2 regions of the Streptomyces sp. NPDC001068 genome follow, and region 1 is predicted to be linked to the other one. Evidence: riboswitches for the same ligand, from Rfam matches in the RefSeq annotation. Region 1 holds a riboswitch; the other holds the start of a gene.

Region 1 (3,988 bases):
GCCCGCCCTCCAGGACCGCGTTCAGCGTCGGCGCGGTGGTGGTCGCGGCCGACGGCACGGAACTGGCCCGCGGCCACTCCAGGGAGGCCGGCGACCCCGTCGCGCACGCCGAGGAGGCGGCCCTGGCCAAGATCTCTCCGGACGACCCCCGGCTGGCCACGGCCACCGTCTACACCAGCCTCGAACCCTGCACCCGCCGCGCCTCCCGGCCGCACCCCTGCGCCGAGCTGATCCTGCGGTCCGGGGTGCGGCGGGTGGTGACGGCGTGGCGCGAGCCGGACACCTTCGTCGAGGCGGCCGACGGGACGGGGGCGCTGCGCGAGGCCGGGGTGGCGGTGCTGGTGCTGGACGCGTACGAGGAGCTGGCGAAGGCCCCGAACGATCACCTGCTGGGCTGACCCCGGCCCAACCCGTGTGACTTCGGTGCTTGCGATGGCGTATGCTGGTTTCACCGACGCGGGGTGGAGCAGCTCGGTAGCTCGCTGGGCTCATAACCCAGAGGTCGCAGGTTCAAATCCTGTCCCCGCTACTGAAGACCAGGGCCGGAATCCGAGAATCAGGATTCCGGCCCTGAGTCGTACGGCGGCGCGTGCCCGGTACGTGTCCGTCATCACACCCGTCCGTGCTCATCCGCCCGGCCCACAGCATTCGCCCCCGCCCGCTCGCAGCCGCAAATCTGGACGGACACGCTTCGGACACCCGGGACATGTGGGGAGTCGTTCGGTGGACCATGGACAGGCGCAGGAGGGCAGGTCCGCGACCGCTCGCACCCTGGCCCGGTTCCTGCCCGCCCTGCTGATCGTCTCCGGCGTCTGCTACGACAGGCTCACCCCGGTCGGGTACACGGCCGTCCCCTTCTTCACGGCGGCTCCGCTGATCGCCGCGCCCCTCGCGTCCCTGCGCACCACCGTCCTGACCGGAATCGCGTCCTTCCTCGCCACCTACGCCGTGCACGCCCGGTTCGGGTTCGGGCCGGACGCGGACGCCGTCACCGAGATGGTGACCGTGGCCACGGTCGCAGCCCTCGCGGCCGGCATCAACCGGATCGTCCGCCTCGGCGACCGGCGGCTCGCCTCCGCCCGCGAGGTCGCCGAGGCGGCGCAGCGGGCGGTGCTGCCCGAGCCCGCCGAGCGGATCGGCGGCTTCGAGATCGCCGCGCGCTACGAGGCGGCCCAGGAGGGCACCTTCATCGGCGGCGACCTGTACGCGGTCCAGGACACCCCCTTCGGCGTGCGGCTGGTCGTCGGCGACGTGCGCGGCAAGGGCATGGGCGCGGTCGCCGCGGTGGCGGTGGTCATCGGCGCGTTCCGGGAGGCCGCCGAGCAGGAGGTCACCCTGGAGGGGGTGGCGGGGCGGCTGGAGCGGGCGATGACCCGCGAGTGCGTCCGGCGTGGCGGAGTCGACGCGTACGAGGGGTTCACCACCGCCGTGCTCGCCGAACTCCCGCACGGGGACGGCACGGTCCGGATCGTCAACCGGGGACATCCGCCGCCCCTGCTGCTGCACGGTGACGGCGTGGTCTTCCCGGTGCGAGTGCCGGAGGCCGCGCTGCCGCTGGGGATGGGCGAGTTGGGGGACGGGCCGGACCGGGCCGCCGAGCACCCGTTCCCGAGCGGGGCCACGCTGCTGCTGCACACCGACGGCCTCTCCGAGGCGCGGGACGCGCGCGGCGTGTTCTACGACCCCGAGCGACGGCTGACCGGGCGGGCCCTCACCGCCCCCGGTCCGCTGCTGGCCCGGATCGCCGCCGAGGTGCGCCGGCACACCGGGGGCGGCATGACGGACGACATGGCGCTGCTCGCGGTGCGGCGGCCCTGAACGCGATCACGGGGCCGTACTGCGGATGGTCACCCACGGTGCGCGGACGGAAGCCGTCCGCATAACGTCTGAGTCACCATCAAAACTGCTGTGACTCCTGAGCTGTACAGAACACATGGTCAACTCGACCGTTTTTGACCGTTCGTAGCAGGTAAGTCCACGCCTTGAAAGCGTAATGATCAAGGAGAACGGCTTGGAATCTGATAGCCGGGTCTATTAACGTTCGATAACGCAGCGCGGTCGTCACAGCCGTCACCCGCGACGGCTCCGCGCGCACGCGCCGAATCCCGCAAGGGAACCGGGGAACCACCACCTTGGGGTGAATCGCACTAATACCACCGGGTAGAAATCGGTCGGTATACGCGCGTAGGAGACCTTCCTGCTCCGAACCCGTCAGCTAACCCGGTAGGCAGCGGAAGGAAAGGAGTGCGCCCGCGTGGCGTCCAACCGGCCTGCTCCGACAGCCCCGTTCGTGCCCAGCCAGCGTCAGCCCGAGGCCTACGGCCTCGGTGGACAGCGCACCGACGAGGGCCCCTGGGAGGAGTGGAACCCCACCGAGGAGTCCCTCGCCCCGGTACGCGGCCGGCACCGCGTCGCCAAGCAGCGCGGCGGAGGCCTCGCGCGGAGCTCCACGGTTCTCGGCGTCGGCGTCATCGCCGCCGTCGGCGCGGGCGGCATGGCCAGCGCCAACACCGGCAAGCCGCCGGTCTCCATCTCGCTGCCCGACCTGCCGTCCTCCGTCGACTCCCTGCTCGGCGACGACGGCGGCCACCAGGCGGCCCCCACCGCGCTCAGCAGCGTCACCACGGCGACCGCCACCGACGCCGACTCCTCCTCCGACGCCGGTGAGGCGCTGCGCAGCCGGATCATCGCCCAGGCCGAGCAGCAGCAGACCCAGATCGACGTGAAGGCCACCGCCAAGGCCGTCGCCGCCGCCGACAAGGCGGTCTCCGACGCGGAGGCGAAGGCGGAGAAGGCCGCGGCGACCCAGGCCGCCGACGCCAAGGAGAAGGCGCAGGCCGCCGAGAAGGCGCAGGCCGAGCAGAAGCGGCTCGCCGCGCTGGCCAAGCAGTACACGCTGCCGGTCGTCTCCTACACGATCACCGGCACCTTCGGCCAGGCCGGCTCCATGTGGGCCTCCGGCTACCACACCGGCCTCGACTTCGCCGCCCCCACCGGGACCCTGATCAAGGCCGTGCACAGCGGCACCGTCACGGAGGCCGGCTGGGCCGGCTCGTACGGCTACCGCACGATCCTCACCCTCGACGACGGCACCGAGCTGTGGTTCTGCCACCAGTCCTCGATCGGCGTCAAGGTCGGCCAGAAGGTCGCCACCGGTGACGTCATCGGGCGGGTCGGCGCCACCGGCAACGTCACCGGCCCGCACCTCCACCTGGAGGTCCACCCCGGCGGCCAGGCCACCGGCATCGACCCGATGACCTGGCTGCGCGGCAAGGGCCTGAACCCCTGACGGACCCCCACTGATCCCCGGCGGCCCTGACGACGACCCCCCGACGTCAGGGCTGCCGGTCCGGTGCGTCCGGGGGACGGTGTCCGGGACCGGGCGACGCCTTCCGCATTTGCGAGAACGCCTTCCGTCGCGACGCCTTCCGCTTTTACGAGAACGCCTTCCGCAGCGACGCCTTCCGCTTTTACGAGAACTTCGCGTTGTGGCGGCATCGGACCCCCGGCCGACGATGTTGAACTGAGGCATGACCTCTACTCCGGACTCCTCCGCCTCCCCCTCCGCTTCCCGCCCTCTGCGCAAGCTCGGTGCCTCCGACCTGGAGGTATTCCCGCTCTGCCTGGGCGGCAACGTCTTCGGCTGGACCGCCGACGAGGCCACGTCCTTCGCCGTCCTCGACGCGTACACGGCAGCGGGCGGCAACTTCGTGGACACCGCCGACTCTTACTCGGCCTGGATCGAGGGCCACCAGGGCGGCGAGTCCGAGACCGTCATCGGCAAGTGGGTCAAGGCGCGCGGCAACCGCTCGGACGTCGTCATCGCGACGAAGGTCAGCCAGCACCCCGACTACCCGGGTCTGTCGGGCGCCAACATCAAGGCCGCCGCGGACGCCTCACTGCGGCGCCTGGGGACCGACTACATCGACCTCTACTACACCCACTTCGACAAGCCCGAGATCCCGGTCGAGGAGATCGTCGGTGCCCT
Region 2 (3,988 bases), on a different contig from region 1:
GCAGCCCCAGCCCGGCGAGGCGCGGCCCTGGGCCTTCCCGGCCCCCGAGCGCGCCACCCTGGACAACGGGCTCACCGTGCTGCGCTGCCACCGTCCCGGCCAGCAGGTCGTCGCCGTGGAGGTGCTCCTGGACGCGCCCCTGGACGCCGAACCGGCCGGCCTGGACGGCGTCGCCACGATCATGGCGCGCGCCTTCTCCGAGGGCACCGACAAGCACTCCGCCGAGGAGTACGCCGCCGAGCTGGAGCGGGCCGGCGCCACCCTCGACGCACACGCCGACCACCCCGGCGTCCGGCTCAGCCTGGAGGTGCCGGCCTCCCGGCTGGAGAAGGGGCTCGGGCTGCTCTCCGACGCGCTGCGGGCGCCCGCCTTCGCCGACAGCGAGATCGAGCGGCTGGTGCGCAACCGGCTCGACGAGATCCCGCACGAGCTGGCCAACCCCAGCCGCCGGGCCGCCAAGCAGCTCTACAAGGAGCTGTTCCCGTCGACCGCGCGGATGTCCCGGCCTCGCCAGGGCACCGAGGACACCGTCGAGAAGATCGACGCGGCCGCCGTGCGCGGGTTCTACGACCGGCACGTACGGCCCGCCACCGCCACCGCGGTCGTCGTCGGCGACCTGACCGGCATCGACCTGGACGAACTGCTCGGCCAGACCCTGGGCGCCTGGCACGGCACCGCCGGCCGGCCCCGGCCGGTGCCCCAGGTCTCCGCGGACGACACCGGCCGGGTCGTCATCGTGGACCGCCCCGGCGCCGTCCAGACCCAGCTGCTCATCGGCCGCGTGGGCGCCGACCGGCACGACCGGGTCTGGCCCGCCCAGGTGCTCGGCACCTACTGCCTGGGCGGCACCCTCACCTCCCGCCTGGACCGTGTCCTGCGCGAGGAGAAGGGCTACACCTACGGCGTCCGCGCCTTCGGGCAGGTGCTGCGGTCCGCCCCCGACGGCAGCGGCGCCTCGATGCTCGCCATCAGCGGCTCCGTGGACACCCCGAACACCGGCCCGGCGCTCCAGGACCTGTGGACGGTGCTGCGCACCCTCGCCTCCGGCGGACTCACCGACGCCGAGCGCGACGTCGCCGTGCAGAACCTGGTCGGCGTGGCGCCGCTGAAGTACGAGACCGCGGCGGCCGTCGCCGGCACCCTGGCCGACCAGGTCGAGCAGCACCTGCCGGACGACTTCCAGGCCACGCTCTACCGGCAACTGGCCGCCACCGGCACCGTGGAGGCCACCGCGGCGGTCGTGAACGCCTTCCCGGTCGACCACCTGGTCACCGTCCTGGTCGGCGACGCGGCGCAGATCAGGGAGCCGGTCGAGGCCCTCGGCATCGGCGAAGTGACGGTCGTCGCCGCGGAGTAGCCGGGCGACGCCCCGCGCGTGAACGGAGCCCTGGTGACCACCCGGCCACCAGGGCTCTGAAATGTCCGGATTGGTGCGGAGGTTGCCTGTCTGCCCTGTGGGATGCGCGACAAAATCCGCGTTCCGTTTGAGGATTGCGAGGACGCCCTCGTAGGTTCTTCCAGGCTGTCCGCACGACACTGCGCCGCGCCCGCGGCACCGGACAGTCATCGCCGAGTCCCCGTACGGCGCGAGCCAGGGGAGCCGGGGACCCACGCAGTCCCTGGGGTGAATCGGGCGCCCGCGCTAGTCGCGAGGGGGCCCGTAGGAGACCTTCCTGCTCCGAACCCGTCAGCTAACCCGGTAGGCGAGAGGGAAGGAAAGGACCAGCCTCTACATGGCGTTCATGTGCGCCTCCGGGAAGCACCGTCGTCCCGGCCGGGTGAAGCGCACCACCGCGCAGGCCGCCGGCATCGCGGCCCTCACCACCACCGGTGTCATCGGCACCGTCTCGGCGGCCCCCGCGCTCGCCGCGGAGAACTCCGTCCAGCAGACCGGCCTCACGCCGGTGATCACGGTCAGTGACTCGGTCGTCGAACAGATCGACGCCCAGGCCGCCGCGCAGACGGCCGCCGCCGAGCGCGAGGCGGCCGAGAAGGCGGCCCGCGAGAAGGCCGCGGCGAAGGCCGAGAAGGAGCACGCGGCCGCGGCGCGTGCCGCGCGGGAGGCCGAGCGCAAGCGTCTCAACGCCTTCGTCGTGCCGGTCACCGACTCGTACGTCTCCACCGGCTACAAGACCGGCGGCTCCCTGTGGTCCTCCGGCGCCCACACGGGCATCGACTTCCACGCGGCCACCGGCACCGAGGTGCACGCGGTCGGTACCGGCACGGTGGTCTCCACCGGCTGGGGCGGGTCGTACGGCAACCAGATCGTCATCAAGATGGCCGACGGCATGTACACCCAGTACGGCCACCTGTCGTCGATCGGTGTCTCGGTGGGCCAGAAGGTCACCCCGGGCGAGCGGATAGCCCTGTCCGGCGCGACCGGCAACGTGACCGGCCCCCACCTCCACTTCGAGGCTCGTACGACCCCGGAGTACGGCTCGGACGTCGACCCGGTCGCCTACCTCCGCAAGCACGGCGTCGACGTCTGACCCGAGCGCGGCGGCAAGCATGTGACGCCGTCCGACGAGCTTTCCGAAAGCCCCGGCCTCCACGCCGGGGCTTTCGTCGTTTCCGTGACCTCGGTGTCCAAAAAATACGCATGGATTCAAGGCCCCCTTCGGAAATTCCGGCCCATTGCAATAGAGTCACGGAACGGACGTCACTCGGCGGCTTTTCACGGGGACCAGGGCGGAGGTCGGACATGCGTATTCCGGCGCACTCGGTATGCACGGCGATCCGGGACGACATCGTCGCGGGGGTCCATGAGCGCGGCAGCCGGCTCACCGAGGAAGTCCTGGCCCGCCGCTACGGCGTCTCGCGCGTCCCCGTCCGCGAGGCCCTGCGCACCCTGGAGGCCGAGGGGTTCGTGGTGACGCGCCGGCACGCGGGCGCGTGCGTCGTGGAACCGACCGAGCAGGAGGCCGCCGACCTGCTGGAGATGCGTCTGCTCCTGGAGCCGCTCGGCGCCTCCCGGGCCGCGCAGCGCCGTACCGAGGCGCACCTCAAGGTGCTGCGCGGACTGGTCAGGCTGGGTCAGGAGCGGGCCCGCAGGGGCGGCAGCGAGGATCTGCGGTCGCTGGGCGGCTGGTTCCACGAGACGCTCGCCCAGGCGACCGGCAGTCATGCCCTGACCTCGGCACTCACCCAACTGCGGCACAAGATCGCCTGGATGTACGTCGTCGCGGCGCCCGCCGACCCGGTGGGGTCCTGGGCCGAGCACGGCGCCATCGTGGACGCGGTGGCGCGCGGCGACGGCGAGCGCGCGCGGGCGCTCACCGCGCTGCACACCGAGCGGTCCACGCTCTCCCACCGGCTGCGCTTCTCCGGCGGCACGGACCGGGGCGGTGGTGTGAGGACTTCGCAACATCCCGTAAACATGTCGGGCCCGCGGCATTAACACGGGCGCCGTATACAAAGAGATGTAATTCGGCGGAGCGGTCTTTCCGCTGCCTTTATCTGTGCGTGCCGGTAATTCCCGGTGACGCGCCATTCGTGTGCCCGGCGTGAATTTTCCCGCGCCATGTGGAACACGGGTGCCGCGCCGACCGCCGCCGAGGCCGCGTGATCCCTGCGACGAAAACAACGGGAACTACCGGAACAACGGGAACGGCAGACGACGGAAACCCGGACGCCGGAAACCCGCACGGCGGAAACGGCGGGGCCGCGCCGCCCTCGCAGGGGTGGCGCGGCCCGGTGGTGCGGGAGCCGTGCGGCTCAGACGGTCTCGGGGAGTTCCTCGAGACCCTCGCCGACCAGCTTGGCCAGGCGGTCGAGAGCGGCGTCCGCGCCCTCGGCGTCGGAGGCGAGGACGATCTCCTCGCCGCCCTGCGCACCCAGGCCCAGGACAGCCAGCATGGAGGCCGCGTTGACGGGGTCGCCCCCGGCCTTGGCGATGGTCACCGGGACGCCTGTGGCCGTGGCGGCTCGGACGAAGATGGAAGCGGGGCGGGCGTGGAGGCCCTCGGCCCAGCCGACGTTGACGCGGCGC

The links. A riboswitch is a leader RNA that binds a small molecule or an ion and turns the genes downstream of it on or off. The one in region 1 is predicted to bind cyclic di-AMP.
Region 2: linked by a shared signal. The riboswitch ahead of ACFY3I_RS04815 (M23 family metallopeptidase) and the one ahead of ACFY3I_RS24665 (M23 family metallopeptidase) in region 1 are both predicted to bind cyclic di-AMP.

The regions. Positions count from the first base shown of each region.
Region 1 covers NZ_JBIAYD010000008.1:457,061-461,048, forward strand. The annotation lists gene ACFY3I_RS24650 (dihydrofolate reductase family protein) at 1-398, shown strand, start outside; tRNA gene ACFY3I_RS24655 (tRNA-Met) at 456-529, shown strand; gene ACFY3I_RS24660 (PP2C family protein-serine/threonine phosphatase) at 724-1,818, shown strand; cyclic di-AMP (ydaO/yuaA leader) riboswitch at 2,087-2,247, shown strand; gene ACFY3I_RS24665 (M23 family metallopeptidase) at 2,255-3,289, shown strand; gene ACFY3I_RS24670 (aldo/keto reductase) at 3,531-3,988, shown strand, end outside.
Region 2 covers NZ_JBIAYD010000001.1:1,120,012-1,123,999, reverse strand. The annotation lists gene ACFY3I_RS04820 (M16 family metallopeptidase) at 1-1,357, shown strand, start outside; cyclic di-AMP (ydaO/yuaA leader) riboswitch at 1,558-1,721, shown strand; gene ACFY3I_RS04815 (M23 family metallopeptidase) at 1,734-2,489, shown strand; gene ACFY3I_RS04810 (GntR family transcriptional regulator) at 2,702-3,397, shown strand; gene ACFY3I_RS04805 (HPr family phosphocarrier protein) at 3,715-3,988, opposite strand, start outside.